Linked DNA regions of Actinopolymorpha cephalotaxi. The protein of the gene in region 1 binds, or shares a complex with, the protein of each later gene. Links are inferred from orthologs where the notes say so. Each region holds a gene or a part of one and is shown on either strand. Other genes may lie near its edges. The genes, in order: tig and rpsG.

What was found.
Region 2: the proteins of tig (region 1) and rpsG are in contact, whole or in part, in a crystal structure (PDB 3GTY), measured with the Thermotoga maritima proteins. The link is inferred for Actinopolymorpha cephalotaxi from one-to-one orthologs. Residues at the interface, in WP_004081061.1 of Thermotoga maritima: Glu122, Val124, Val129, Leu130, Tyr133, Glu188, Gly259, Ile262, Tyr263, Glu266, Ser270, Glu273, Gln274, Glu277, Arg308, Gln311, Ile312, Ser315, Tyr316, Glu325, Arg329, Arg336, Leu363, Phe366, Trp367, Arg373, Leu377, Arg381, Leu384, Glu387; in WP_004081843.1 of Thermotoga maritima: Lys34, Lys52, Lys55, Glu59, Arg62, Gln63, Glu66, Asn67, Lys69, Val71, Arg95, Ala109, Lys110, Lys111, Gly112, Arg113, Pro114, Glu117, Glu121, Ile124, Ala125, Tyr127, Asn128, Asn129, Thr130, Gly131, Lys135, Asp139, Arg142, Met143.

Annotation. Positions count from the first base shown.
Region 1 is NZ_JACBZA010000001.1:1,030,026-1,045,288, reverse strand. The notes cover bases 5,978-8,922. They hold tig (trigger factor), read right to left. Parts: upstream 8,199-8,922; coding sequence 6,756-8,198; downstream 5,978-6,755. Other genes in these bases: FHR37_RS04725 (hypothetical protein), read left to right, coding at 6,462-6,653; FHR37_RS04730 (MFS transporter), read left to right, coding at 5,978-6,408. Also shown: FHR37_RS04760 (RbsD/FucU family protein), read left to right, coding at 1-231; FHR37_RS04755 (PhzF family phenazine biosynthesis protein), read right to left, coding at 228-1,085; ATP-dependent Clp protease ATP-binding subunit ClpX, read right to left, coding at 1,186-2,487; FHR37_RS04745 (ATP-dependent Clp protease proteolytic subunit), read right to left, coding at 2,869-3,558; FHR37_RS04740 (ATP-dependent Clp protease proteolytic subunit), read right to left, coding at 3,587-4,201; FHR37_RS04735 (winged helix-turn-helix domain-containing protein), read left to right, coding at 4,427-5,053; more of FHR37_RS04730, read left to right, coding at 5,050-5,977; FHR37_RS04700 (hypothetical protein), read left to right, coding at 10,183-10,782; FHR37_RS04695 (IS481 family transposase), read left to right, coding at 10,895-11,911; FHR37_RS04685 (tetratricopeptide repeat protein), read right to left, coding at 12,945-15,263. UniProt on the Bacillus subtilis protein: Involved in protein export. Acts as a chaperone by maintaining the newly synthesized protein in an open conformation. Functions as a peptidyl-prolyl cis-trans isomerase.
Region 2 is NZ_JACBZA010000001.1:4,052,973-4,068,194, forward strand. Bases 12,319-15,222 are described here. They hold rpsG (30S ribosomal protein S7), read right to left. Parts: upstream 14,054-15,222; coding sequence 13,583-14,053; downstream 12,319-13,582. Other genes in these bases: fusA (elongation factor G), read right to left, coding at 12,319-13,486; rpsL (30S ribosomal protein S12), read right to left, coding at 14,053-14,427; FHR37_RS17955 (DNA-directed RNA polymerase subunit beta'), read right to left, coding at 15,078-15,222. Also shown: rplO (50S ribosomal protein L15), read right to left, coding at 1-375; rpmD (50S ribosomal protein L30), read right to left, coding at 378-560; rpsE (30S ribosomal protein S5), read right to left, coding at 560-1,162; rplR (50S ribosomal protein L18), read right to left, coding at 1,190-1,573; rplF (50S ribosomal protein L6), read right to left, coding at 1,577-2,116; rpsH (30S ribosomal protein S8), read right to left, coding at 2,145-2,552; FHR37_RS17860 (type Z 30S ribosomal protein S14), read right to left, coding at 2,634-2,819; rplE (50S ribosomal protein L5), read right to left, coding at 2,821-3,390; rplX (50S ribosomal protein L24), read right to left, coding at 3,390-3,764; rplN (50S ribosomal protein L14), read right to left, coding at 3,768-4,136; rpsQ (30S ribosomal protein S17), read right to left, coding at 4,249-4,566; rpmC (50S ribosomal protein L29), read right to left, coding at 4,563-4,811; rplP (50S ribosomal protein L16), read right to left, coding at 4,811-5,230; rpsC (30S ribosomal protein S3), read right to left, coding at 5,233-6,096; rplV (50S ribosomal protein L22), read right to left, coding at 6,096-6,512; rpsS (30S ribosomal protein S19), read right to left, coding at 6,509-6,790; and 8 more genes.

The DNA.
Region 1 (15,263 bases):
CCGATCGAGGCGGCCGCGGTGATGCAGCCGCCGCCGGACCAGCCGACGCCCGCGATCTTCGCGGAGTTCGGCGACCTGCTTCCGGCCGGCACCCCGGTGGAGCGCCTGGACCGGTTCGACTTCTACGACGCGGCGAAGACCGACGACGTGGCCCTGGTCATCGCCACCGGCGAGCAGCGGACGTACGCCAACCTGCTGTTGACACTCGGCGTCGCCTCGGGCCAGCCCTAACCGGGTAGCCGGATCTCCCCCGCGGCCACCGGCGCCACCTGCCCGGTGACCCTGGTCTCGTACGCCTGCCCCGCCTGCGCGCGCACCACGCAGTCCAGCCGGGACGGCCGGCCCAGCTCCGCGCCCTGGACCACGGTGTAGGTCGTCTCGCCCTCGCCGGGCACCAGGCCGTTGCCGACCAGCCACACCCCGAGCGCCAGTGCGGCCGAACCGGTGGCGGGGTCCTCGGCGACGCCGAGTTCGGGCGCGAACAGCCGGGCGTGGGCCTGGCGCCGCTCGTCGTCCCAGGAGAAGAGATAGACCTTCTTCACGCCCTGGGCCCGGGCGGCCGCCAGGTCCAGGCTCGCGCGGCCGACGGCGTCGTCGGTGACGGGAAGGAGCACGTGCTCGTGGCCGGCGGCGGCGTTCTGGGCGGGCGGGCCGAGCAGGTCGGCGAAGCCCAGGCCGGCGGCGGCGAGCAGCGGTCCGGGGTCGACCGTCGCGCCGAGCACCGGCCTGCCGCCGGTGATGGTGGCCAGATCGCCGTCGATGTGCACCGCCAGGTTGCCGGCTCCGCACTCCTGGACGACGTCGCCTGCACGGATCCGGCCGAGGCGGGCCAGCGTCGCCGCCGTCCCGACGCTCGGGTGTCCCGCGAACGGCAGCTCGGCGCCCGGGGTGAAGATGCGCACGCGGTAGTCGCCGCCGTCTCGCGGCGGGAGCACGAACGCGGTCTCGGAGAGGTTGAACTCCTTGGCGAGCGTCTGCATCGCCTCCCCGCTCAGTCCGTCGGCGTCCAGGACGACGGCGAGCGGGTTGCCGGCGTAGGGGCGGTCGGTGAAGACGTCGACGATCTCGTACGGTCTGCTGGGCATGGGTCCCATGATCGCAGCCTGGTTCGCGCCGCGGTCAACGAGTTTGCCGTCGCCCGCCCATCACCGCGGTCGACGGCACAGCCCCACGGGCCGCATGCCGTCAGGCCGACTTCTCGCGGCGCTCCCCGTTGCGGGACTTGCGACCTGGCTGCTCGCGCGGGACCAGCGTCGGGTTGACGTTGTCGAGTACGACCTCGCGGGTGACGATCACCCGGGCCACGTCGTCTCTGCTGGGCACTTCGTACATCACGTTGAGCAGGACTTCCTCGATGATCGCCCGGGTGGCCCGCGCGCCGGTGCCGCGCAGCAGCGCCTGCTCGGCGATCGCCTCCACGGCGTCCTCGCTGAACTCCAGCTCGACCCCGTCGATCTCGAACAGCTTTTGGTACTGCTTGATGAGCGCGTTGCGGGGCTCGCTGAGGATGCGCATCAGTGCCGGGCGGTCCAGCGGCTGGACGGTCGCGATCACCGGGAGCCGGCCGACGAACTCGGGGATCAGCCCGAACTTCAGCAGGTCCTCGGGCATCACGTCGGCGAACGTGTGCTCCTTCTCCCGGTCCTCCCGGGTGCGCACGTTGGCGCCGAAGCCGACGCCCTTCTTGCCGACGCGCTGCTCGATGATGCGCTCCAGGCCGGCGAACGCGCCTCCGACGATGAACAGCACGTTGGTGGTGTCGATCTGGATGAACTCCTGGTGGGGGTGCTTGCGGCCACCCTGCGGCGGCACGCTCGCGGTGGTGCCCTCCAGGATCTTCAGCAGCGCCTGCTGCACGCCCTCGCCGGAGACGTCACGGGTGATCGAGGGGTTCTCGCTCTTGCGGGCGATCTTGTCGACCTCGTCGATGTAGATGATGCCCGTTTCGGCCTTCTTGACGTCGTAGTCGGCGGCCTGGATGAGTTTGAGCAGGATGTTCTCGACGTCCTCACCGACGTAGCCCGCCTCGGTGAGCGCGGTGGCGTCGGCGATCGCGAACGGCACGTTGAGCATCTTGGCCAGCGTCTGGGCGAGGTAGGTCTTGCCGCAGCCGGTGGGGCCGATCAGCAGAATGTTGGACTTCGCCAACTCGACCGGCTCGTCCTTGGCGTGGCGGCCGCCGCCGGAGAGCCCGGACTGGACGCGTTTGTAGTGGTTGTACACCGCCACCGACAGCGCCTTCTTGGCGGCGTCCTGGCCGACGACGTACTGGTCGAGGAACTCGAAGATCTCCCGCGGCTTGGGCAGTTCCTGCAGCCCTACCTCGGAGGACTCGCTGAGCTCCTCCTCGATGATCTCGTTGCAGAGGTCGATGCACTCGTCGCAGATGTAGACGCCCGGACCTGCAATGAGTTTCTTGACCTGCTTCTGACTCTTCCCGCAGAACGAGCACTTCAGCAGGTCGCCGCCGTCACCGATGCGTGCCACTCCGGACGTCTCCTTAGGTTGCTCCACCCGATACTCGGGCGTGTGTCGAACCTGCCTCGGACCCGGGCGGGTCGCCTGCCTGGTCGCCGCCCCGGCCTTGTGGGCCCGTCAGCCGCGCACCTGAGAGTACAGAGAACGACGGTACCCCGTTCTCGCCGCGAACGGTCGTGTTCAACCTCGCGATGTGTACGCCCCTGGCGAAATCGGGAACTCCCGACTGTCCCGGGCCATCACCGCAGCGTGGCCGACGGCGCTGGTCAGCAGGGGCATACCCGCTCGGAGCCGGCCGACCCGCGGCAGTCGCGCACCGGCATGTCGCCGGAACGGATCCGCGGGTCGGCACGGGCGTGTTGCGTTCGGCCACGAGGCCTGCGCCTGGGCCTAGACCTCGACCAGGCTCTTCTTGCGGCTGAGCAGCACCTCGTCGATCAGGCCGTACTCGACCGCCTGCTCGGCGCTGAGGTACTTGTCCCGCTCGATGTCGCGGGCCACCTCCTCCAGCGGCCGGCCGGTGTTCTCCGAGATCATCTGCTCGAGCATCCCGCGCATGCGCAGAATCTCGTTGGCCTGGATCTCGATGTCGCTGGCCTGTCCGTAGCCGCCCTCGGTGTAGGGCTGGTGGATGACGATCCGGCTGTGCGGGAGCGCGGACCGCTTGCCCTGGGCGCCGGCCGCCAGCAGCACCGCCGCCGCGGACGCGGCCTGGCCGAGGCAGACCGTGTGCACGTCGGGGGTGATGTAGCGCATGGTGTCGTAGATCGCGGTCAGCGCCGTGATGGAGCCGCCGGGACTGTTGATGTAGATCTGCACCTCGCGCTCGGGGTCCATCGACTCAAGGCACAGCAGCTGGGCCATCACCGCGTTGGCGATGTCGTCGCTGATCGGCGTGCCGAGGAAGATGATGCGGTCCTCGAACAGCTTGGCGTAGGGGTCGATCTGGCGGTAGCCGTAGGGAGTGCGCTCCTCCCAGCGCGGGATGAAGTAGTCCGCGCGCGGCAGCCGCTCGGCCGGGGTGGCGAGCCCGGGGGTCGTCAGGCCCGGCGTGGGGAGGGGCGGTGGGGTCGTGGGCATGTGCTTCTTCCTCCAGGTAGCTGCCGGGTCAGGAAACGGGTCCGACGGAGGTGACCTCGCCGGCGTACTTCACCACGTGGTCGATGAAGCCGTACTCACGGGCCTGCTCCGCGGTGAACCACCGGTCGCGGTCGGAGTCGAGCTCGATCTGCTCGAACGTCTGGCCGGTGTGCAGGGCCTGCAGCTCGTTGAGGCTCTGCTTCAGGTGCAGGCTCTGCTGGGCCTGGATCTTGATGTCGGACGCCGTTCCGCCGAGACCGCCGGACAGCTGGTGCATCATGATGCGCGAGTGCGGCAGCGCGTAACGCTTGCCCTTGGTGCCGGCGGCGAGCAGGAACTGTCCCATGGACGCGGCGAGGCCCATCGCGACGGTCGCCACGTCGTTGGAGATGAACTGCATCGTGTCGTAGATCGCCAGACCGGAGTCGACCGAGCCGCCCGGGCTGTTGATGTACAGCCAGATGTCCTTGTTGGGGTCCTCGGCGTTGAGCACGAGCATCTGCGCGCAGATCGCGTTGGCGTTCTGGTCACGGACCTCGGATCCGAGGAAGATGATCCGTTCCTTGAGTAGCCGCTGGTAGATGTGGTCATCGAGGCCGCCCTGGCCGTTCGGGCCCTGCGCCTCCTGCGCGTATTCGTTCACGTCCTCCGCCTACGTCCTCGTGACTCGTGGGTGGCGTACGGGCGCTGTTCGGTCCGTACGCCTTGGAACCTGCCACCGACCCTAGCCAACCCCGCCCCCGTTACCCCGAGGCAGCCGCCGGTGTTCGCTCACGGCGCAGATTGACGAGCGAGGGAATACCCCCATGCGGACGGTAACCGCAAATAGGTCTTTGCAAACCTTTCTTTGCGGTCTACTGTGTCGGTCATGTCCGAACCTCCCGACTTCGACCCGGCGCGCGACCGCGCCCTCGACGCCACGTCCCTGCGCGGGCTGGCCCACCCGGTCCGGGTGCAGATGCTCGGCCTCCTCCGCACCGAGGGCCCGGCCACCGCCACCCGGCTCGCCGCCCGCCTCGGGCTGAACTCCGGCGCCACCAGCTACCACCTGCGCCAGCTCGCCGCGCACGGCTTCGTGGTCGAGGCCACCGACCTCGGCACCGGCCGGGACCGCTGGTGGCGGGCTGCCCACCGGTCCACGTGGTACGACATGCGGGCCGCGACCGACGACCCGGACGCCGGCGACGCGTACCTGCGAAGCGTCGCCCGGATCTACGCCGACACCCTGCTACGCGCCGTGGACGAGCGGGCGACGCTGCCGCAGGAGTGGCAGGACGTCAGCACCATGAGCGACTTCGTCCTCCAGCTCACCCCCGCCGAGGCGGACCGGCTGAGCGCCCAGATCCTCGAGGTGCTGCGGCCCTACCGGCGGGCCGACCCGGAGGCGCCGGCGCCCGAGGGCACCGCGCCGACGACGTTCCAGTTCGGCCTCTTCCCGCTGCCCGGCGCGCTGGGTGGCGCCGGTCCCGACCCGGACCCGGCGGAGGAAGCATGAGCACCGCCGGCACCGAGGCCACGGCCCGGCCACGCTCCCGGCGCGGTCTCGTCGGCCTGCTCACCTCCCAGGCGATCTCGCTCACCGGCACCAGGATCTCGGCCATCGCGCTGCCATGGTTCGTGCTGGTGTCCACCGGCAGCGCCACCAAGACGGGCATGGTGGCTTTCTGCGAGATGGCTCCGTACGTCGTCGTCAAGGCGCTGACCGGCCCACTGGTGGACCGGCTCGGTCCGCGCCGGGTCAACGTCACCGGCGACCTGGTCAGCGCCGTGCTGGTCGGGGCGATCCCCCTGCTGCACCTGCTCGGGCTGCTGCACTTCGGCGTCCTGCTGGCGCTGGTCGCGCTGCTGGGCGCCATGCGCGGCCCGGCCGACTCCGCCAAGGAGGTGCTGATCCCCGACGTGGTGGCCGACGCGCAGGTGCCCACCGAACGCGTCACCGGCCTCACCGGGACGATCGAACGCCTCGCCTCCACCATCGGGCCCGCGGTGGCCGGCGCGATCGTCGGGCTGCTCGGCCCGCTGAGCGCGCTGGTGCTCGACTCTGTGTCGTTCGCCGTGTCCGCGGCGATCATCGCCACGACCGCGCCACGCCGGCACGTCACCGAGGAGGACCACGAGGAGGAGTCGGTCGGCGGCTACGTCCACCAGCTACGCGAGGGGTTCGACTACCTGCGCCGCGAACGCCTGCTCCGGTCGATCATCGGCATGGTCGCGGTGACGAACCTGCTGGACGCGGCGATGTTCGCGGTTCTCCTGCCGGTGTGGGCGCGCGACTCCGGCCGTGGTCCGGCCGCGATCGGTCTTGTCGCCGCGGTGATGAGCGCGTTCGCGGTGGGCGGCAGCCTGCTGGCCGCGACGTTCGCACATCGGCTGCCCCGGCGGACGACGTACCTGCTGGGCTACTTCATCGCGGGTGCCCCGCGGTTCGTCGCACTCGCCCTCGGCGCGCCGGTCTGGCTGGTGCTCGGCGTGCACGCGGTGGCCGGGTTCGGCTCCGGGTTCATCAACCCGATCATCGGCGCCGTGGTCCTCGAACGAATCCCGCGCCGGCTGCTCGGCCGGGTCAACGCGCTGGGTGACGCGGTGTGCTGGGCCGGCATCCCGTTCGGCGGGCTGCTCGGCGGCGCGCTGATCGGGCTGGTCGGGCTGTCCCCGGTGATGCTGGTGTTCGGCGGGATCTACTTCCTCGTCACGACCCTGCCGGGGCTTCGGCCGGAGTGGCACGAGATGGACCGGCAGCGAGCGGCGGCCGCGCTCGAGGAGGCCGAGGCCGAGGCCGACCGGTTCCCGACCGCCGGCGGCCCGGGTCCCACCGCCGGGGTCGGTACGGACTCGGGACGGATCACCTGACCCGCAACCCGACAACAACTCGACACAACCCGAAACTGAGTGAGTGACGCACCATGAGCACGTTCCCTGTGTACGAACTGGCGCAGCAGCGCCAGGCCGAACTCCGCGCCATAGCGGCAGGACACCACGCCACAGCCGTGCGCACCGCGGGCAAGCCCACCTTGCGGCCCTGGGTCGTCCGGCTCCTCCGCGGGCTGGCCGACCGGCTGGAGCCGGTCGCCACCCGCCCCCGCAGCGTCGGATGACGTGGCCGCCGTTCAGAACCCGTACCGCCCGGAAACGACTGTCGCCCCGGTGCCGGCCTGTGGGCCGGCGTCCGGGGCGACAGTGTGACGTACTCGGGGACCTCAGGACTCCGACTTCTCGCCCTCGCCCTGCTCGCCCTCGGTCTGCGCGGCCTCGGCGGACTCCTCGGCGGCCGGAGCGGACTCCGCGCCCTCGGCCTCCTCGGACCCCTCCTCGGCGTACGTGCCGTCCGCCTGCAGGCGGCTCAGCTCGACCGGGTTGCCGGACGCGTCGGTCACCACGGCCTGCTCGACGATGAAGCCGAGCGCCTTGCCGCGGCGTACCTCACGGACCAGCGTGGGGACGTAGTTGTTCTGGACGACCTGCTGGATGTACTCGTCCGGGCTCACGCCGGCCTGCTGCGCCCGCTGGAGCAGCGCCTGGGTGAGCTCGGGCTCACTGACGTTGAGCTCCTCGGTGTCGGCCACCTTGTCGAGCACGAACTGCGACCTGAGCGCCTCCCGGGAACGCTTGTCGAGGTCGGCGACGAACTCCTCCTCGGTCTGGCCCTCGCTCTGGAGGTACTGCGCCTCGGTCGCGCCCATGTGCTGCAGCTGGTGACCGATCGCCTCGCGCCGCGCCTGGATCTCGTCGGTGACGGCACCCTCGGGAACGGGCACCTCGACCTGCTCGAGCAGCTTCTCCAGCACGTTGTCGCGGGCCTCCTGGGCCTGCTGGAGCCGCTTCTGCCGGACCAGCCGCTCGCGCACGTCGGCGCGCAGCTCGTCCAGGGTGTCGAACTCACTGGCCATCTGGGCGAACTCGTCGTCCAGGTCGGGGAGCTTCTGCTCCTTCACGGCGTCGACCACCACGGTGACGTCGACGTCCTGACCGGCGTACTCACCGGAGGCGAGCTGGCTGACCCACGTCTCCGACTCACCGGCCGACTTGCCGGTGACCGCCTCGTCGAGGCCCTCCAGCATCGAGGCGCTGCCGATCTTGTAGCTGAGCCCGGTCGCCTGGGCGTCCTCGATCGGCTGCCCGTCCTTGCTGGCGGCCAGGTCGATGGTGAGGAAGTCGCCCTCCTCTGCGGCCCGCTCGACGGTGCTGAGCGAACCGAACCGCTCCCGCAGGGAGGTCAGCTGCTCCTCGACCTCCTCGTCGGTCACCTCGGAGTCGGCGACGCTGACCTCGATGCCCTTGTACTCGGGCAGGGTCACGTCGGGTCGCACGTCGACCTCGGCGGTGAAGGTCAGGTCGGCGCCGTCGGCGAAGTTGGTGACGTCCACCTCGGGCTGGCCGAGCGGCTCGACGTCGTTCTCCTGCAGGGCGCTCACGTAGAGCTGCGGGAGGGCCTCGTTGACGGCCTGTTCGAGCACGAACTCCCGGCCGACCCGCTGGTCGATGATCTGGGGAGGAATCCTGCCCTTGCGGAAGCCGGGGATCGTCACCTGCTTCGCGATCTCACGGTAGGCGGTGTCGAGGCTTGTCCTGAGCTCCTCGAAGGGCACCTCGACGGTCAGCCGAACCCTGGTGGGGCTCAAGGTCTCGACGGCGCTCTTCACGATCGTGAATCTCCTCGGATGCGGCGTGGATCGCCCGAATGCGCCAGCCGGCGCTCGCAGGCTCGGGACCTCGGGACGGCCGATGGTGGACGTACCCGACGCGCGTGGCAGTGTACGCCAACGGCCGGCGTGCCCAGCCGCCGCGGTGAGCGCGACGGGGGCACGCCGTACGTCGTACGTCGGGGAGGGGGGATTTGAACCCCCGGCCTTCGGCACCCAAAGCCGACGCGCTGCCAAGCTGCGCCACTCCCCGCCGACACGTTCCGGCACCGGACCCGCCCCGGACGCATGCGGCCGGGCCGGCTCGGGCGGAACGTGAGACATCTTGCACCACCCCGAGCGCACCGGGATGGGCTGGCACTACGCTTACTTCGCGGTGCCGCCCGGAGTTTAGTCCACGGACCACGACGGGTGAGTCACCGAGCCGGTCTGTGCGGGGTCATGGGAACATGGACCGGCACACGCGGGTGTAGCTCAATGGCAGAGCTCCAGCCTTCCAAGCTGGTCATGCGGGTTCGATTCCCGTCACCCGCTCCACCGCAGAAGGCCCAGGTCAGAGTCGCTACCGGCTCGACCTGTGTCTTTTCATCTCACCTCCTGACCGCCCATCGGGCCACCGACGGGCCACTAGGCGTTTGCCATCGCTACTGGCATAGAGATCGCGCTGAGCGTCAAACCGGCCGACGTGGCGACCCCGCGGAAGGCTGGCCACAGCATCAGGATGTCTTGCGGCGAGCGGCGGACGTAGACCGCCGGTTCGTGCAGGACCAACTGGCTGCCGCCTCGCCGGACCTGCTGCGTGACCTGCTGTCGACGTTCATCTACGCACTGATTGGCGCCGAAGCCGAGGCGGTCTGCGCCCTCACGAGCGTGGTGGCGACCTGCTACCTGGTGGGGTGTCGACGTGGCGGATGGAGAAACTCGTCGAGCAGCTCGGGCACCCGACCCCAGGACGCTGGCCCTACGCGTTCGCTCCGATGGACGCCCTGATGCTGAAGGTCCGCGAGGGTGGCCGGGGCGTGGGGGTGCATGCACTCGTCGCGACCGGTGTCAACGCCGACAGACATCGAGAGACCCTCGGCATCGACGGCACCTCCGCCGAAGACGGCGCCGGCTGGCTGGGGTTCCTGCGCGGCCTGGTCACCCGCGGCCTGTCCGGTGTGCCGTTGGTGACCTCTGATGCCCACGCCGGCCTGGTTGCAGCGGAGCGGGCCCATGGATCCATGGAATAGGTCGCGGCACACTCTCCGAACGTGGATGTTGACACTTGGCGTGGAGACAAGTTCCGTTGACGTCAGGTGATCGGTGCGGTGTCAGGCACTTCTACTCCAAGGGACGCCTACGCCTGCCACAACGGCGCCGCGCCACGGCCAGTTGGTTCTTTAGCCGGGCCCGGCCCCGGCTCTCATGCACCGGCAACCGCCAAACTCAACGCTGTTCTCCACCGCATTGCGCTAACTAAACGCGCTGGTGTACCGACGCCGAAGACATGATCGCCAGACGAGCTACTTCTGGTGACAGCGGTTGGGAAGCCCTACGGATCCTCAAACGAGATTCGCTGCCCGCGCAGCTTTGACAAAACCGGACAGCAGTGCTGAACCGCTCCTAGGCTCCTCGTTGTGAGCATCCAAGAACCCGGGAACACCACGCCTGGACACGACACCTCGGTGCGATACGCGCAGGAGCCCTTGCCTGAGTCGACCCTAGACCGAACGCGGTGGAGCGACTGGGGCTACACCGCTGAAGATCTGCGCACCTACTACGCCAAGGGCCCGTGCCCGACATGTGCAGCGGAGGTCCAAGGACATTTCCGGGATCGACCAATGCCTCCAGAGGGACAGGGCGGGGGCGAAAAGCTCAGGCACGCTGCCCCGACCATGGAGATCCAGATTCCGGTGACCTGCCGCTGCGGCTCCGACCACGGCAACGCCGGCGGCTCCGGCTGCGGACGGTTCTGGCTCTATACCGTTTCAAGGGTCACGTCATGAACCAACCCGCGGGCACGGACTTGCCCAGCCGCGAGGACCTCGACGCCTACGACGTTCTTGAACACAACGACGACGACCGCCTTCAAATCGTGCGCGGTCGCGCGGAGAAGTGGCTCGGTGCGCTGAGCGCCTTCACGGGGCTGATCGGAACAGTGTTGATCATCAAGGGTCCCGAGTCGACAAGCGACCTCGCGACTCCGTTCAAGATCGCCGTGGCGGCGCTGATCACACTCGCGCTTGCCTGCTTACTCTTCGGCACCTACCGTGCCTACGCGAGCGCTTACGGCGATCCCGACCGACTCAACACGATCGATCCGCAGCCTATCGTTGGCCTTGCGACCAGGCTTGCCGAGGCACGTGGCAAAGCGGCGGCCAACGTCCTAAAACACCTTAGCCAGGCTGTCGCCGCCGCGCTGGCGGCGGTTGTGCTGCTTGCCGTCGCGATTGGTATCACGTGGTTCGCCCCGTCCTCCGGGACGGCTAGCTACAAGATCATGTGCCTCGCCTTCGGAAACCGGACCGTCGCTGCGATTCCGGGAGATACCGTGGCCGTAAAGATGCTGTCACCCAAATTAAAGGTCAGTACTTGCCCCTAGGTGTTGTGGCTCATGAGGTTGTTGACGGTGGTCGGGGTGTGAGGGAGGGGTAGATCGCCGGTCGGCAGGATGGAAGTGCGACCAACCGTCCTCCGAAAGGGATCTACCCCTCGTGTCCCACGCTAGCGCCCCGTTGACTGCTGCCGGCCGGCTGCGTCTTGTCACCCGCTGCCAGACCCGCCCGATCGCCCACGTGGCCGCCGAGGCCGGCGTGTCGCGGCAGTGTCTGTCGAAGTGGGTGAACCGCTACCGGGCCAGCGGCGACGCCGGTCTGCTCGACCGGTCCTCCGCGCCGCATTCCTCCCCGTCCCAGACCCCGGATGGGGTGGTGGAGCTGATCGAGACCTGGCGCCGGGAGCACAAGTGGTCCGCCCGCAAGATCGCCGCCGAGCTCGCCCACCGCGGCCACCGGGTCTCTGTCGCCACCGTGGGCCGGTGGCTGGCCCGCCTGGGTCTCAACCGGCGCCGCGACCTGGACCCCACTGGCGCGTCGAACCGGCGGCCGGAGCGGATCACCGCCCGCTATCCGGGGCACATGGTGCACCTGGACGTGAAGAAGGTCGGCCGGATCCCCGACGGCGGCGGCTGGCGGGCCCACGGACGCGGCAGCGACGCTGACCGAGCCGCCCAGCGCGCCAAGGCCAAGAAGAAGGGCGCAGCCAAGGCTGGCTACGTCTACCTGCACTCGGCGGTGGACGGGTTCTCCCGACTGGCCTACACCGAACACCTGACCGATGAGACCGCGAAGACGTCGATCGGCTTCTTCCACCGGGCCCGTGCGTTCTTCGCCGACCACGGCATCGTCCGGATCACTCGCCTGGTCACAGACAACGGTGCGAACTACCGGGCCGGGGCGTTCGTGCGGACCGCGACAGCATTCGCCTCACGTCACCAGCGCACCCGCCCCTACACACCACGCCACAACGGCAAAGTCGAGAGATACCAGCGCACCCTCGCCGAAGAACTCCTCTACGCCCGGGTGTGGACCAGCGAAACCCAACGCGCACAGGCGATCCAGGTGTGGAACATCCACTACAACTACCATCGAGCCCACACCGCCGCCGGCGACCAACCACCCGCCTCACGCCTCCGGCAGACCGTCACCAACGTCATGACCCGCAACACCTAGGGCGTGTCTCCTGAATGTCGGTCTTCCGGGCTGCGATGGTTGACCGATGTCGCGTTCAGCCGTGCTGTCCGATGCCGAGTGGGAGCTGATCGAGCCCTTGATGCCGTCCTCGGACGGCAAGCGGGGCAACAGGTTTCGGGAGCACCGCACGATCGTGGAGGGTGTCGTGTACCGGTTCCGGACCGGCATCGCCTGGCGTGACCTGCCGGAGCGGTTCGGGCCGTGGCAGACGGTCTGGAAGCGGCATCGCCGGTTCTGCGGCGACGGCACTTGGGACCGGATCCACACCGCGCTGCTCGCGCACGCCGACGCGGCCGGTGACATCGACTGGTCGGTCAGCGTGGACTCGACGATCAACCGCGCGCACCAGCACGGCACCAACCTGACCAGGCCCGCCACTGGCACAGGGGGAGCTGTCGAATCACACGAATCTGCGGATCGAGCCGGCTGACCACGCCATCGGCCGCTCCCGCGGAGGCCTGAGCACGAAGATTCACCACTTGTGCGACGGCAAGGGCCGCCCGCTCGTGCTGCTGCTCGGGCCCGGCCAGGCCAACGACTCGCCGATGTTCGCGAACCTGCTCAAGGCGATTCGCGTACCCAGGCAGGGTCGAGGGCGCCCGCGGACCCGACCCGACGCGGTCCTGGCGGACAAGGCGTACTCCTCCCGCGGCAACCGGGCGCTGCTGCGCTCCCGTGGCATCACCGCGGTGATCGCCGAACCGTCCGACCAGACAGGAAACCGCAAACGCAAGGGCTCCAAGGGTGGCCGACCACCGGCGTTCGACGCCGAGGCGTACAAGGGGCGCAACGTCATCGAGCGTTCTTTCAACGTCCTGAAGCAGTGGCGAGGCTTGGCCACCAGGTACGACAAGCTCGCCCTGACCTACCGCGGCGGCGTCGTGCTCGGCGCGATCATCACCTGGCTACGCGAACTGGGAGACACGCCCTAGTTGGCAGGTAAGGAGCAGGCCGAGACAGGTAGGTCTCTGAGGTCGGTCGGTAGCCCCCTCCTCGAGCCTCGGCTGAGATTTCATTCGATCGTGCCGGTCAGGTAGGCGATGCTGTTGCGGGTGGTGAGGGTGTCGGGGTGGTCGCGGCCGAGGACCCGTTCCCGGTCGGGCAGCAGTTGCCGTAACAGGCGCAGCGCCTCGTCCGGTTGGCCTGTCACGCCGGTCCAGTGAGCGATGTTGCCGCGGGTGATGAGGGTGTCGGGGTGGTCGCGGCCGAGGACCTGTTCGTGGTCGGGCAGCAGTTGCCGTAACAGGCGCAGCGCCTCGCTCGGGTCACCGGCCTCGCCGGTCCAGCTGGCGACGTTGCCGCGGGTGATGAGGGTGTCGGGGTGGTCGCGGCCGAGGACCCGTTCCCGGTCGGGCAGCAGTTGCCGAAACAGGCGCAGCGCCTCGCTCGGGTCACCGGCCTCGCCGGTCCAGCTGGCGACGTTGCCGCGGGTGGCGAGGGTGTCAGGGTGGTCGCGGCCGAGGACCCGTTCCCGGTCGGGCAGCAGTTGCCGAAACAGGCGCAGCGCCTCGCTCGGGTCACCGGCCTCGCCGGTCCAGCTGGCGACGTTGCCGCGGGTGATGAGGGTGTCGGGGTGGTCGCGGCCGAGGACCCGTTCCCGGTCGGGCAGCAGTTGCCGAAACAGGCGCAGCGCCTCGCTCGGGTCACCGGCCTCGCCGGTCCAGCTGGCGACGTTGCCGCGGGTGGCGAGGGTGTCAGGGTGGTCGCGGCCGAGGACCCGTTCCCGGTCGGGCAGCAGTTGCCGAAACAGGCGCAGCGCCTCGCTTGGGTCGCCCGTCTGCCCGGTCCAGCTGGCGATGTTATTGCGGGTGGTGAGGGTGTCGGGGTGGTCGCGGCCGAGGACCCGTTCCCGGTCGGGCAGCAGTTGCCGAAACAGGCGCAGCGCCTCGCTCGGGTCACCGGCCTCGCCGGTCCAGCTGGCGACGTTGCCGCGGGTGGCGAGGGTGTCGGGGTGGTCGCGGCCGAGGACCCGTTCCCGGTCGGGCAGCAGTTGCCGAAACAGGCGCAGCGCCTCGCTTGGGTCGCCCGTCTGCCCGGTCCAGCTGGCGATGTTATTGCGGGTGGTGAGGGTGTCGGGGTGGTCGCGGCCGAGGACCCGTTCCCGGTCGGGCAGCAGTTCTCGGTACAGGCGCAGCGCCTCGCTTGGGTCGCCGGTCTCGCCGGTCGAATGGGCGATGTTGTTGCGGGTGGTGAGGGTGTCGGGGTGGTCGCGGCCGAGGACCCGTTCCTGGTCGGGCAGCAGTTGCCGTAACAGGCGCAGCGCCTCGCTTGGATCGCCAGTCTGGGCGGTCCAGTAGGCGATGATGCTGCGGGTGGTGAGGGTGTCGGGGTGGTCGCAGCCGAGCGCGTCAAGGATGACGGATGCCCAGGTGGTCCAGCGAGTGAGGTTTACGCGCGGGACAGGGTCATCGCGGGTCAGGTCAGCGACCAGGCTGTCGTCGCGTCCGGCTTCGTGGCGATGGCGGGGGCCGACATCGAATGCGTAGGTGAGCAGCGGGTCATCGCGGTAGCTGCCGGGGGTGTGCTTGGTTGCCGGGGCCTGTTGGTCGAGGGCGTGGATGATCGCGGCATGCACCGCGGGCGCCGCCGGGGTCCCGGGGCGCGGGTGGGTGGTGAGGTAGTCGCCCAGGGTCTGGTGGAACAGTCCGAGATGTTCGTCGGCCCGCCCGGTGTTGGAGCGGTCCAGCAGCCGGTGCAGGTCGACGTCGCCGAGCAGCAGGTACAGGTCGGCGCGGGTCAGCGGCTGGCCCAGGACGACGAGGGTGGCGTGCAGCAGGTCGAACGGGAGCACAGGCCCGGTCCCCGCGGCCGCGAGCAACGCCATGACCACGTCAACCACACCACCGTGTCGGGTCCGGATCTGGTCCAGCAGCTGGGTGTAGAGAGCCGCCTGGTCCTCCGGGAAGCCCGCGCCTCCCGCGACGCTGCTGACGGTGGTAGCAGCAAGATCAAGCACCAGCCAGTTCCCGGCCGCCACTTGCACCAGCCACTCCACGGTCCCGGGATCCAGCACGCCGCGCGCGTGCAGGTAGCGGGTCGCGGTGTTCACATCGAGGACCGGCATGTCGACGACGGCGTCGACGCCGCCCAGGGCAGGCACACTACGACCGACCAGCACCAGCTTCACGTGGCCCAGCGCCGGGTCGTCGACGAGTGCCTGGAGCGCGTGCAGAACCTCGGGATAGCCGGGCTGGCCCTCGAGCTGGTCCAACCCGTCCACGAGCAGCCGGACCGGATCGGGGTACAGGCTGAGCGGCCCGGTGAGCCGCTGCCACGGATCCAGGTCATCCCACCGTGCGGCGTTAGCCTGCCAGTACCGGCGCGCGACTTC
Region 2 (15,222 bases), 3.0 Mb from region 1 along the record:
GACGGGGCGGTCCGGCCGAACCGCGCCATGGGCGACCAGCGCCTCGACGGTGACGTTGCCGCCGTCGGGGTAGAGCGCGCTGATCTTGTCCAGGTTGACCACTTGGTACTCGGTGCGGAAGGGGTTCGTGAAGCCCTTCAGCTTCGGCATCCGCATGTGCAGCGGCATCTGGCCGCCCTCGAACGTCGCGGGAACGCTGCCACGTGCCTTGCGGCCCTTGGTGCCGCGCCCGGCGGTCTTGCCCTTGCTGCCCTCACCGCGTCCCACGCGGGTACGGGCGGTCTTGGCACCCGGCGCGGGCCGCAGGTGGTGGACGCGCAGCGGCGTGCCGCCCGTCTCCCGCTCGGCCGTGGTGTTCTTGGCCTGGTTAGCCATCGTCAGTCGACCTCCTCGACCGCGACCAGGTGGGAAACGGTCGCGATCATGCCCCGGATCTCGGGACGATCCTCCTTGACCACCACGTCGTTCAGGCGCTTGAGCCCGAGCGACCGGAGGGTGTCCCGCTGGTTCTGCTTGCGGCCGATCTTCGATCGGACCTGGCGGACCTTGAGCTGCGCCATCACGCGCTCACCTCCGCCCGGGCCCGCAGCAACGCGGCCGGAGCGACGTCCTCGACCGGCAGCCCGCGGCGCGCCGCGACCTGCTCCGGCGACTCGAGCATCCGCAGCGCCTCCGCCGTCGCGTGGACGATGTTGATCGCGTTGGAGGACCCGAGGGACTTGGACAGAATGTCGTGGATGCCCGCGCACTCCAGCACGGCCCGCACCGGTCCGCCGGCGATCACACCGGTACCGGGCGAAGCCGGACGAAGGAGGACGACACCGGCCGCCTTCTCGCCCTGCACGGGGTGCGGGATGGTGCCCTGGATACGGGGGACTTTGAAGAAGTGCTTCTTGGCCTCCTCGACGCCCTTGGCGATCGCGGAGGGCACTTCCTTCGCCTTGCCGTAGCCAACGCCCACGGTGCCGTCACCGTCGCCCACGATGACCAGCGCGGTGAAGCTGAAGCGCCGGCCACCCTTCACGACCTTGGCGACACGGTTGATCGAGACGACCCGCTCGATGTACGCGGTCTTCTCCGCCGCCGAACCGCCCCGACGTTCGTCCCGGCGGTCCCGGCGGTCACCAGTGCCGCTACCGCGGCGCTGCTGGGGTCCAGCCATGGTTACCTCTCTTCTCCTGGTCGAACGTCAGAACTCGAGCCCGGCTTCGCGGGCTCCGTCCGCGAGCGCGGCGACGCGCCCCTGATACCGGTTGCCGGCGCGGTCGAACACCACCGCTGACACGCCGGCGCCCTTGGCACGGTCGGCGACCAGCGCGCCGACCCGACGGGCCCGCGCTGTCTTGTCGCCGTCCGAGGCACGCAGGTCGGCTTCCAGAGTGGAGGCCGAGGCCAGCGTGCGGCCCACGGTGTCATCCACGATCTGCGCCACCACGTGGCGAGCGGATCGGGTGACGACCAGGCGGGGACGCTCGGGCGTGCCGAAGATCTTCTTCCGCACCCGCAGCTGGCGGCGCAGTCGCGCGCGCGTCTTGGCGTTGGCGGTCCTGTGGCTGCTGAGACTGGCGGCCATCGCCTACTTACCCGCCTTTCCGACCTTGCGTCGAATCTGCTCGCCGGCGTAACGAATGCCCTTGCCCTTGTACGGCTCCGGCTTGCGCAGCTTGCGGATGTTGGCGGCGACCTCACCGACCTGCTGCTTGTTGATCCCGGAGACCGAGAACTTCGTGGCCGACTCCACCGCGAAGGAAATCCCTTCGGGGGCGTCGAACGTGATCGAGTGGCTGTAACCGAGCGAGAGCTCCAGCTGGGTCGGGCCCTTGGGCACGACGCGGTAGCCGACGCCGACGATCTCCAGCTTGCGCTCGTAGCCCTGCGTCACACCCACGATCATGTTCGAGACCAGGGTGCGGCTGAGCCCGTGGAGTTCCTTGTTCTTGCGCTCGTCGTTCGGGCGCCTGACCTCGAGCTGCCCGTCGTCCTGGACGACCGTGATGGGCACCGAGACGGTGTGCGCCAGGGTTCCCTTGGGCCCCTTCACAGTGACCGTCTGGCCATCGATCGCCACGTCGACGCCCGAAGGCACGGGGATGGGGAGCTTGCCGATGCGGGACATGCGGTGTCCTTCCTCCTTCCCGTTCCCGTTACCACACGTAGGCGACGACTTCGCCGCCTACGCGACGCTGGGTGGCCTGCCGGTCTGTCAGCAGCCCCTGCGACGTCGAAATGATCGCGATGCCGAGTCCGCCGAGAACCTTCGGCAGGCCGGTCGACTTCGCGTAGACCCGCAGGCCCGGCTTGGAGATCCGCCGGATACCCGCGATGGAACGTTCCCGGCTGGGGCCGAAACGCAGCTTCAGCACGAGGGTCTTGCCCACCTCACCGGCCTCCGGCTCCTCGACCCGCCAGCCGGCGATGTAACCCTCCTGCTGGAGGATCTCGGCGATGCCCGCCTTGAGCTTGCTGTAGGGCATCGAAGTGGTGTCGTGATACGCCCGGTTGGCGTTGCGCAGACGAGTCAACATGTCTGCGATCGGGTCGGTCATGCTCATAGGTCTGGCCACTTTCTCACCACGGTTTCCGGGGCTCCGGACCTGAGGTGACTAGTTGGGAAGGCGATGCCTGCGGTCGGCTTACCAGCTGCTCTTGGTCACACCGGGCAGCTCGCCGCGGTGTCCCATCTCGCGCACGCAGATCCGGCAGAGACCGAACTTGCGGAAGACCGCACGCGGCCGGCCGCACCGCTGGCAACGGGTGTAGGCGCGCACGCCGAACTTCGGCTTGGCCTTCGCCTTGTTGATCAGGGCTGTCTTAGCCACGTCAGGACTCCTTGAACGGGAAACCGAGGTGCCGGAGGAGAGCGCGCCCCTCCTGGTCGTTCGATGCGGTCGTCACCACGGTGATGTCCATTCCGCGCGACCGGTCGATCTGGTCGGGGTCGATCTCGTGGAACATCACCTGCTCGGTGAGGCCGAACGTGTAGTTGCCGCGGCCGTCGAACTGCCTGGGCGACAGACCCCGGAAGTCACGGATGCGGGGCAGGGCCAGCGAGAGCAGCCGGTCCAGGAACTCCCACATCCGGTCCCCGCGCAGCGTCACGTGCGTGCCGATCGGCATGCCCTCGCGCAGCTTGAACTGCGCGATCGACTTGCGGGCCTTGGTGACCGCCGGCTTCTGGCCGGTGATCGCCGTCAGGTCGCGCACCGCACCGTCGATCAGCTTGGAGTCGCGCGCGGCGTCACCGACACCCATGTTGACGATGACCTTGGTCACCGTCGGGACCTGCATGGGGTTGGCGAAGCCGAACTCCTTGCGCAGGTCGGCGGCAATCTCGCTCCGGTAGCGCACCTTGAGGCGAGGCTGTGCGCGCTCCTCGGTCGCTGCGGTCATCAGATCTCCTCGCCGGTCTTCCGAGCGATACGCACGCTGCGGAAAGCCTTGTACGTCGAACCGTCGGCGCGGGTCTTCTCCACCTCACGCCGGTCGTAGCCCACCCGAGTCGGCACCTTCTTGCCGTCGACCTCGACCAGCAGGGTGACGTTCGAGACCGGAATGGAGGCCTCCTGCGTCACGATCCCGCCGGTCGTGCCCTGACGACCGCCGCCCTGGACCACCTTGGTGTGCCGCTTCACGCGGTTGGCGCCCTCGACGAAGACCCTGCCCTTGGCCGGGTCCACGTCGATCACCTTGCCCTCGACCCCACGGTCGCGGCCGACGGTGACCCGCACGAGGTCGCCCTTCTTGATGTGCAGCGAATTCGCCATGGTCTAGAGCACCTCCGGAGCGAGCGAGATGATCCGCATGTAGCGCTTCTCGCGAAGTTCACGCCCGACCGGCCCGAAGATGCGGGTCCCGCGGGGCTCGCCGTCGTTCCTCAGCAGAACCGCGGCGTTCTCGTCGAAGCGGATGTAGGACCCGTCCGGGCGCCGGCGCTCCTTCACGGTGCGCACGACGACGGCCTTGACGACCTCGCCCTTCTTGACGTTGCCACCGGGAATGGCGTCCTTCACAGTGGCGACGATGACGTCGCCGATCCCGGCGTACCGCCGACCGGAGCCGCCGAGGACGCGGATGCACAAGATTTCCTTGGCTCCCGTGTTGTCGGCGACCTTTAGTCGCGACTCCTGCTGAATCACCACAGTCTCCCTGTCGGACGACCCAACCGGCACCGCCGGCTGTCCAACTTCTTCGTCGACCGGCGTGGCCGATCGGCTCTGGTCTTCGCGGGCATGATGCCGCTAGAAACTCTTACTTGGCCTTCTCGAGGATCTCGACGATCCGCCAGCGCTTCGTCGCCGACAGCGGCCTGGTCTCCATCAGGAGCACCCGGTCGCCGACGCCGCACGCGTTCGCCTCGTCGTGGGCCTTGAGCCGGTTGGTCCGGCGCATGACCTTGCCGTACAGGGCGTGCTTCACGCGGTCCTCGACCTCGACCACAACGGTCTTGTCCATCTTGTCGCTGACGACCAGGCCCTCACGGGTCTTGCGGAAGCCACGCTTCTGCTCGGTCGTCGTAGCACCCGTCTGCGCGGCGGACACCGATCCCACCTCTTCGTTCGTGCTCATGCGGCTCCCTCCGCCGTCGAATCGGACTCGACCGCGGAGGTGATGCCGAGCTCGCGCTCCCGCATCACCGTGTAGATCCGCGCGATCTCCCGCCGCACGGTACGCAGCCGGCCATGGCTTTCCAGCTGGCCGGTCGCACCCTGGAAGCGGAGATTGAACAACTCTTCCTTCGCCTCGCGAAGCTTGTCCGCCAACTCGTCCGCGCCGAGGTTGCGCAGCTCAGTGGCCTTCGATGTCGTGGCCATCAGCCTTCACCTGCCTCACGCTTCACGATGCGGCACTTCATGGGCAGCTTGTGAATCGCCCGCTGCAGTGCCTCACGAGCGACCTGCTCGTTGGGGTAAGCCAGCTCGAACATCACCCGGCCCGGCTTGATGTTGGCGATCCACCACTCCGGCGAACCCTTACCGGAACCCATCCGGGTCTCGGCAGGCTTCTTGGTCAGCGGGCGGTCGGGGAAGATGTTGATCCACACCTTGCCACCACGCTTGATGTGCCGGGTCATGGCGATACGAGCCGCCTCGATCTGCCGGTTGGTGACGAAGTGGCTCTCCAGGGCCTGGATGCCGTACTCACCGAACGCCACCGACGTGCCGCCCTTGGCCATGCCGCGCCGGTTCGGGGTGTGCTGCTTGCGGTGCTTGACCTTCCGCGGGATCAGCATCGTCAGCCCTCCTGTCCGGTACTTGTCGTGCCGGAGGCCGCACCCGCGGACTCGGGGGCGCTCGCCTCGGTGCTCGCCGCGGCGGGCTGCTGCTGCCGCCCGCTGTCGCGACGATCACGCCGCTCGCCACCGGCGCCACCGGCGCCACCACGCCGGCCGCCACGCGGCGGACGCTCGCCGCCGGGACGACGCTGGGCCGCGTTACGGGCCTCCATCTGCTTCTGCTCGCGCTCGGCCCGGGACACCGGGACCTCGCCCTTGTAGATCCAGACCTTCACGCCGATCCGGCCGAACGTCGTACGGGCCTCGTAGAAGCCGTAGTCGATGTCGGCGCGCAGCGTGTGCAGCGGAACCCGGCCCTCGCGGTAGAACTCCGACCGCGACATCTCGGCTCCGCCGAGGCGACCCGAGCACTGGACCTTGATTCCCAGCGCGCCCGCCTTGTTGGCGCTCTGCAGCGCCTTGCGCATGGCCCGCCGGAATGCGACCCGGCTGGCCAGCTGCTCGGCGACGCCCTGGGCGACCAGCTGCGCGTCGACCTCGGGGTTCTTCACCTCGAGGACGTTCATCTGCACCTGCTTGCCGGTGAGCTTCTCCAGCTCGCCGCGGATGCGGTCGGCCTCGACACCACGCCGGCCGATCACGATGCCCGGACGCGCGGTGTAGATATCGACGCGAACCCGGTCACGGGTGCGCTCGATCTCGACCTTGGAGATGCCGGCCCGGTCCATGCCCTTGGTGAGCAGGCGCCGGATCGCCACGTCCTCGGCGACGTAGGACTTGTACAGCTTGTCGGCGTACCACCGGCTCTTGTGGTCTGTGGTGACCCCGAGGCGGTACCCGTGCGGGTTTACCTTCTGTCCCACTAGCGGGTCCTCCTGTTCCTCTGCTGGCCGGCGGCCGGCTGCTCGTCTGTCGGCTCCACGACCACGGTGATGTGACAGGTCCGCTTTTCCAGCGGTCCGGGCCTTCCCTGAGCGCGGGCACGCCAGCGCTTCATCGTCGGGCCCTCGTCGACGTACGCCCGAACGACCCGCAGAGTGCCGCGGTTCAGCTGCAGGTTGTGCTCGGCGTTCGCCATCGCACTCTCCAGCACCTTCAGCACCGGCTCGCTGGCCGCCTGCGGCGCGAAGCGCAGCAGGTTGACCGCGTCCTCGGCACGGTGGCCGCGGATGAGGTCCACGACGCGGCGGGCCTTCCTCGGCGTGATGCGGACGAATCGCGCGACGGCCCTGGCCTCCACGGCCGCTTCCATGGCGTCACTCCTGACTGTGGCGGTCACCGGCGCCGGCTCCTTCGGTCGTCCTTCTCGTGACCGCGGAACGTCCGCGTCGGGGCGAACTCGCCGAGCTTGTGCCCGACCATCGCCTCGGTCACGAAGACCGGCACGTGCTTACGTCCGTCGTGAACGGCGATCGTGTGACCCAGCATCGCCGGCACGATCATCGAGCGGCGCGACCAGGTCTTGATGACCTGCTTGCTCCCCTTGTCGTTCTGGGCGTCCACCTTCTTGATCAGGTGGTCGTCGACGAAGGGGCCCTTCTTGAGGCTGCGTGGCATCGTTCAGGCTCCCTCTTACCGCTTGCCGCTCTTGCGGCGACGGACGATCAGACGGTCACTTGGCTTGTTGCGGCGGGTGCGACCCTCGGGCTTGCCCCACGGCGACACCGGGTGCCGGCCACCGGAGGTCTTGCCCTCGCCACCACCGAGCGGGTGGTCGACGGGGTTCATCACGACACCGCGCACCGACGGCCGCTTGCCCTTCCAGCGGTTACGGCCGGCCTTGCCGAGCGAGATGTTGCTCTGCTCGGCGTTGCCGACCTCGCCGACGGTGGCGCGGCAGCGCACGTCCACCATCCGGATCTCACCGGAGGGCATCCGAAGCGACGCCATCGCACCTTCGCGGGCCACCAGCTGGACGCTGGCACCTGCGGAGCGACCGATCTTGGCTCCCCCGCCGGGCCGCAGCTCGATCGCGTGCACCGTGGTGCCGACCGGGATGTTGCGCAGCGGCAGGTTGTTGCCGGGCTTGATGTCGGCGCCCACCCCACTCTCGACCCGCTGCCCCTGCTGGAGCCGGGCCGGAGCCAGGATGTAGCGCTTTTCGCCGTCCACGTAGTGGAGCAGCGCGATCCGGGCGGTGCGGTTGGGGTCGTACTCGATCTCCGCGACCTTGGCCGGCACGCCGTCCTTGTCGTAGCGCCGGAAGTCGATCAGGCGGTAGGCGCGCTTGTGTCCGCCGCCCTGGTGCCTGGTCGTGATCCGGCCGGTGTTGTTGCGGCCGCCCTTCTTAGGAAGGGGGCGCAGCAGCGACTTCTCGGGCGTCGTGCGCGTGATCTCCGCGAAGTCCGCGACACTCGCGCCACGACGACCGGGTGTCGTCGGCTTGTACTTACGGATAGCCATTCGTCAGTCCTCGCCTTACGAAACCGGTCCGCCGAAGATGTCGATCCGCTGGCCGTCGGCCACGGTGACAATCGCTCGCTTGGTGCTCGCCCGCTGACCCCAGCCGTAGCGGGTACGGCGGCGCTTGCCTTGCCGGTTGAGCGTGTTGACCTCGGTCACCTTCACGTCGAACACCTTCTCGACCGCGATCTTGATCTGGGTCTTGTTGGCGCCCGGGCTCACCAGGAAGGTGTACTTGTTCTGGTCGAGGAGGCCGTAGCTCTTCTCACTGATCACCGGCGCGACAAGCACGTCGCGGTGGTCCTTGTGCAGGTTGCTCACGAGTCCTCCCCTGCGTCAGTCGTGGTGTCCCCTGCGTTCGCACCGGTGAAGGTGGCGTACGCCTCGCTGGTGAAGACCACCTCGTCCGACGTGAGCACGTCGTAGGTGTTGAGCTGGTCCGGCACGATCAGGTGCACGCTCGGCGCGTTGCGCAGGCTGTGCCAGGTGAGCGCGTCCTCGCGGTCGACCACGACCAGGAGCTGCGCCCCGCCGGCGATCTTCGCCAGCGCCGCCACCGCCGCCTTCGTGGACGGAACGTCGCCCTCGAGCAGCGAGCTCACCACGTGCACACGGCCATGACGCGCCCGGTCGGACAGGGCACCGCGCAGGGCGGCGACCTTCATCTTCTTGGGCGTGCGCTGGTCGTACGACCGCGGCTGCGGCCCGTGGACCACACCGCCGCCGGCGAACTGCGGCGCCCGCCGCGAGCCCTGCCGGGCCCGGCCGGTGCCCTTCTGGCGGTACGGCTTCGCGCCACCACCGGACACCTGCGCGCGGGTCTTCGCGGCGTGCGTACCCTGACGGGCCGCCGCCTGCTGGGCCACCACGACCTGGTGGATCAGGGGCACGTTGACCTGGACGTCGAAAATCTCCGCCGGCAGGTCGACCGAACCGGTCGTGCCGCCGGTGTGGTCGACGACATCGATGCTCGTCGCCGTCACTTGGCCGCTCCCTTCGCCGCGTTGCGGATGAGCACCAGACCACCGCGGGCGCCGGGGACGGCGCCCTTGAGGAGCACCAGACCCTTCTCGGCATCCACCGCGTGGACGGTGACGTTCTGGGTGGTCACCCGGACGCCGCCCATCCGGCCGGCCATCCGGACGCCCTTGAAGACGCGACCGGGAGTCGCGCAGGCGCCGATCGAGCCCGGGGAGCGGTGCTTGCGCTCCACACCGTGACTCGCCTTCAGCCCGTGGAAGCCGTGCCGCTTCATGACGCCCGCGAAACCCTTCCCCTTGCTGGTCGCCGTCACGTCGACGTCCTCGCCCGCCTCGAACACCTCGGCCGTGATCTCCTGGCCGGTGTCGAAGGAGGCCGCGTTCGCCGTACGGAGCTCGACCGTGTATCGGCGCGGTGTCACACCGGCCTTGGAGAAGTGGCCCTGCTCGGGCTTGTTGACCTTGCGGGGGTCGATCGCGCCGTACGCGATCTGGACCGCCGCGTAGCCGTCCCGGTCCGGTGTGCGCACCTGGGTGACCACACACGGGCCGGCCTTGACCACGGTCACCGGCACGAGGCGGTTCTGGTCGTCCCAGACCTGCGTCATGCCGATCTTCTCGCCCAACAGGCCGCGTACCTCACGGGCCGCGCCTTGGCTCACAATGTTCACGCTGCTCATAGGTGCGTCCCTCAGAGCTTGATCTCGATGTCGACGCCGGCCGGAAGGTCGAGTCGCATCAGCGAGTCGACCGTCTTCGGCGTTGGGTCGATGATGTCGATGAGCCGCTTGTGCGTCCGCATCTCGAAGTGCTCGCGACTGTCCTTGTGCTTGTGCGGCGAGCGGATGACGCAGAAGACGTTCTTCTCGGTGGGCAGCGGCACCGGGCCGGCGATCTTGGCGCCAGTCCTGGTCACCGTGTCGACGATCTTGCGCGCCGATGTGTCGATGACCTGGTGGTCGTAGGCCTTGAGCCTGATGCGGATCTTCTGTCCCGCCATGGCTGGTTCGCGTCCTTCTCTCGTACGCCGGGAGCCGTTCGCCCCCGAGATGCCTTTCCGGCTTCGCTCCGGTTGGCCGCGGCCCGATGCTGCGCCGCCAGGCTCCCGGGTGGAGCCCTACGGCCCGCGCCGACTGCCGGTCCTCCGACCCCCGCGGTCGGGTGTGTCGCACACCCTGCCCGCATGAATCCCATAAAGGCGACCCACTTTGGGGAATCTCGAAGGCCCGGACCTGCCGAGCGCGAACATTGCCCTGCGACTTCCACGTCACCTCGGTCGGGCTGCGACCAAGGTGCCAGGCACCCTCTAGGGGCGAGACCTCCGTGTCGGCTGTGTCCGAGGAGAGAACTCCCAGCAGAACACGCCACGGCGGCCAGCCGTAGGCAACTGCAGCAGTATGCCAGAGTCCCCGTTTGTTGACCAAATCGGGGCCTCACAGCAAGCGGGGTGGGCCGCTGGGGAGCGGTCCACCCCGCTTACTGGTGGTGCTACTTGATGATCTTGGTGACCTGACCCGCACCGACGGTGCGGCCACCCTCACGGATGGCGAAGCGCAGCTGCTCCTCCATCGCGATGGGCTGGATCAGCTCGACGCGCATCTCGGTGTTGTCGCCCGGCATGACCATCTCGGTCCCTTCCGGAAGGTGGACGACACCAGTGACGTCCGTGGTCCGGAAGTAGAACTGCGGGCGGTAGTTGTTGAAGAAGGGCTTGTGACGGCCACCCTCCTCCTTGGAGAGCACGTAGACCTGGGCCTCGAAATCCGTGTGCGGAGTCGTGGTCCCCGGCTTGGTGATGACCATGCCGCGCTCGACGTCCTCGCGCTTGATGCCGCGCAGGAGCAGGCCGACGTTCTCGCCGGCTCGCGCCTCATCGAGGATCTTGCGGAACATCTCGACCGCGGTCACCGTCGACTTGGGGGCGGTACCCGGACGGATACCGACGAGTGCGACCTCCTCGTTGACCTTGAGGACACCGCGCTCCACCCGGCCGGTGACGACCGTGCCGCGACCGGTGATGGTGAAGACGTCCTCCACCGGCATCAGGAACGGCCGGTCGATCTCACGCTCGGGCTCGGGCACCGACTCGTCGACGGCCGCCATGAGCTCCATGATCTTGTCGGCCCACTCCGGGTCGCCCTCGAGCGCCTTCAGCGCCGAGACCCGCACCACGGGAGCGTCGTCGCCGGGGAACTCCTGCGACGAGAGGAGCTCACGAACCTCGAGCTCGACGAGCTCCAGGATCTCCTCGTCCTCCACCATGTCAGCCTTGTTCAGGGCGACCACGATGTAGGGAACACCGACCTGACGGGCGAGCAGCACGTGCTCACGCGTCTGCGGCATCGGGCCGTCGGTCGCCGCGACCACGAGGATCGCGCCGTCCATCTGCGCCGCACCGGTGATCATGTTCTTGATGTAGTCGGCGTGACCAGGGCAGTCGACGTGAGCGTAGTGCCGCTTCTCCGTCTGGTACTCGACGTGGGCAATCGTGATCGTGATGCCACGCTGCTTCTCTTCCGGCGCCTTGTCGATCTGGTCGAAGGCGTAGAAGGGATTGACGTCCGGCATCTTCTCGTGCAGCACCTTGGTGATCGCCGCGGTGAGAGTCGTCTTGCCGTGGTCGATGTGCCCAATGGTGCCGATGTTGACGTGCGGCTTAGTGCGCTCGAACTTCGCCTTCGCCACTTCGGGCTCCTCCTGGTTTCTTGCTATCTACGCCGTTCGGACTAGGCGCGGAACTATACGGACTGATGGCGTGGGCGGGTTATTCGCCCCGTACCTTCTTCACAATCTCTTCCGCCACGGTCCTGGGAACCTCGGCGTAGGAGTGGAACTCCATGTGGGGCACGGCGCGACCCTGGGTCTTGCTTCGCAGGTCGCCAACGTACCCGAAGGTCTCCGACAGCGGAACAAGCGCCGTGATGACCCGGTTGCCGTTGAACTCGTCCATCTTCTGGACGTGCCCACGACGGCTGTTGATGTCACCGATCACTTCACCGAGATAGTCGTCCGGTGTGGTGACCTCGACCTTGAAGATCGGCTCGAGCAAGGTGGGCTTGGCGCGCCGCGCCGCCTCCTTGAACGCCATCGAGCCGGCGATCTTGAAGGCCAGTTCGGAGGAGTCGACGTCGTGGTAGGCGCCGTCCTGCAGGGTGACCTTGATGTCGACCATGGGGTAGCCGGCGAGTACGCCGAACTCCATGGCCTCCTGGATGCCCTCGTCGACCGCGGGGATGTACTCCCGCGGGATCCGGCCACCGCTGACCGCGTTGACGAACTCGTACCCGCCGTCGCCTTCGCCGCCGGTGGGCTCCAGGTCGATGATGACGCGGCCGAACTGACCCGAGCCACCCGTCTGCTTCTTGTGGGTGTACTCGACCTTCTCGACCTTGTTGCGGACCGTCTCGCGGTAGGCCACCTGCGGCTTGCCGACGTTGGCCTCGACGCGGAACTCCCGCTTCATCCGGTCGACCAGGATGTCCAGGTGCAGCTCGCCCATGCCGGAGATGATCGTCTGACCGGTCTCCTGGTCGGTGCGCACCTGGAATGTCGGGTCCTCCTCGGCCAGCCGCTGGATGGCGCCTGACAGCTTCTCCTGGTCGCTCTTGGTCTTCGGCTCGATCGCGACCGAGATCACCGGAGCCGGGAAATTCATCGATTCCAGGATGACCGGAGCTTCCGGGCCACAGAGCGTCTCACCGGTGGTGGTCTGCTTCAGGCCCATCACCGCGACGATCTGCCCGGCCGACGCCTTCTCGATCTCCTCACGCTTGTTGGCGTGCATGCGGTAGATCTTGCCGATCCGCTCCTTGCGGTCCTTGGTGCTGTTCAGCACCTGGGTGCCGGCGGTGAGCGTGCCGGAGTAGATGCGCAGGTAGGTGAGCTTGCCCAGGTGCGGGTCGCTCATGATCTTGAACGCCAGCGCGGCCAGCGGGCCGTCCTCGTCGGGCTCGCGCTCGATGATCTCGGCCTCGTCGCGGAGCGAGTGCCCCTGGACGGCGCCGACGTCGAGCGGCGACGGGAGGTAGTCGATCACGGCGTCGAGCAGGGGCTGCACGCCCTTGTTCTTGAACGCCGTACCGCACAGCACCGGGGTGATCTTGTCGGCGATGGTCGCCCGGCGGATCGCCGCCTTGAGCTGCGGGACCGAGGGCTCCTCGCCCTCGAGGTACAGCTCCATGATCTCGTCGTCGGCCTCGGCGACGGTCTCGATCAGGCGGTCGCGCCAGGTGGCTGCAGCCTCCTGGTGGGACGCCGGGATCTCCTCGATCGCGTAGTCCTCGCCCTTCTGCGTCTCGCCGCGCCAGGTGAGGGCGCGCTGCTCCACGAGGTCGATGACCCCGATGAAGTCGGCCTCCGCACCCAGCGGGAGCTGCAGCACGGCGGGGACGGCGTTCAGCCGGTTGACGATCATGTCGACGCAGCGGTGGAACTCCGCGCCCACACGGTCCAGCTTGTTGACGAAGCACATCCGCGGGACCTTGTACCGGTCCGCCTGCCGCCACACGGTCTCAGACTGTGGCTCGACGCCGGCAACACCGTCGAACACCGCGACCGCACCGTCCAGCACCCGGAGGTTGCGCTCCACCTCGACGGTGAAGTCGACGTGTCCCGGGGTGTCGATGATCGTGATCGTGTTGTCTTTCCAGTGACAGGTCGTCGCGGCGGACGTGATCGTGATGCCGCGTTCCTGCTCCTGCTCCATCCAGTCCATGACGGCAGCGCCCTCGTGGACTTCACCGATCTTGTACGTGATGCCGGTGTAGAACAGGATCCGTTCGGTGGTGGTGGTCTTGCCCGCGTCGATGTGGGCCATGATTCCGATGTTGCGGACCTTGGCCAGATCAACGGTGCGAAGGTTGGTCGCCATCAGGCAGTCGGTTCTCTCGGGTCTCGGTAGTTCAGTCGGCAGATGGGAGCAGGTGCGGCCGGTGTCGGCGCGTCCTGCCCGTAGCAGGCGCCTGGTCTACCAGCGGTAGTGCGCGAACGCCTTGTTGGACTCCGCCATCTTGTGGGTGTCCTCACGACGCTTGACCGCCGCGCCGAGCCCGTTGGAGGCGTCCAGAATCTCGTTCATCAGGCGCTCGGACATGGCCTTCTCGCGCCGGGACTGGGAATAGCTCACCAGCCAGCGCAGGGCCAGCGTCGTCGAGCGGCCGGGGCGGACCTCGATCGGCACCTGGTAGGTCGCGCCACCAACGCGGCGGCTCTTGACCTCGAGCGCCGGCTTCACGTTGTCGAGCGCACGTTTGAGAGTGATCACCGGGTCGGTGCCGGTCTTCTCGCGGCAGCCCTCGAGCGCGGTGTAGACGATGCGCTGCGCGAGCTGCTTCTTGCCGCTCCGGAGAATCTTGCTGATCAGCTGACTCACCAGCGGCGACGCGTAGACCGGGTCGACGATCGGCTGGCGCTTCGGAGCCGGACCCTTGCGCGGCATTAGCTCTTCTCCTTCTTGGCGCCGTAAAGGCTGCGGGCCTGCTTGCGACCCTTCACACCCTGGGTGTCGAGAGAGCCGCGAACGATCTTGTAACGGACACCGGGGAGGTCCGCCACCCGGCCACCACGCACGAGCACCATCGAGTGCTCCTGGAGGTTGTGGCCGACGCCGGGGATGTAGGCCGTGACCTCGATCTGGCTGGTCAGCCGCACACGGGCGACCTTGCGCAGAGCGGAGTTGGGCTTACGGGGAGTGGTGGTGTAGACGCGCATGCACACGCCACGCCGCTGGGGCGAACCCTTGAGCGCCGGCGTCTTGTTCTTGGACACCTTGTCCTTGCGGCCCTTGCGGACCAACTGCTGGATCGTGGGCACCGCGTCGTTCCCTCTTCTGCTCGGTGGACTGTCTCTCCGGTGTGACTGTCTTCGCGGCGGCGACGTCTCTTGGGCTCACCGCGCGACCCCCGCGGTCGGGTGTGTCGCCGCGGGGCCCAGTCGCCGAGATCGCCTCGAACGACGGGATCTGAAGACCTCACGCACACCCGTCAAGGGCACACATGAATGCCCAGCTACAGCCAGGCACGAGGTCGAACATTACCCGCATGGCCCTGGAAGGTCAAAACGGATCGTTCCCGGCCCCGTCGCACACCCTACACACCCCGGGAATGTTACGCGTCACGCGCCGCGCCGGGCCGACCGGCCCCTTGCTCCCCCGGGAGACCGGTCCTCCGCTCCCCGGCGGACAGGCCCTCGCTCCCCCGGCGGACCGACTGGAGCGCGGGCCGGGCCCGAACCGGCTGCAACCGGTCGGGGCGGCCTGCCGGACACGTCGCCGGACGCGCGTCGCGGGCGGTCGTCCGGCCCGTCGCCGAGCCCGGACGCCGCCCGCGACGTCACGCTGGATGGTTCTGCTGCTGCGGTCCGGGCGAACCCGGGTCAACCGGGCCGACCCCGCCGGTACCCGGACCGATCCACCCGACCCGGCCGGCAGGGGCCGAGTCGGGTGGATCGGACGGATCGAACCGTCAGCTGGTGTAGCCGCCGAAGTCGAAGTCCTCCAGGCGGACAGCCTCGCCGGAGCCCGCGCCGAACGAGTAGTCGGCGTCGTAGCCCTCGTAGCCCACCATGGAGTACATCGCGGCCTTCGCCTCCTCGGTCGGCTCGACCCGG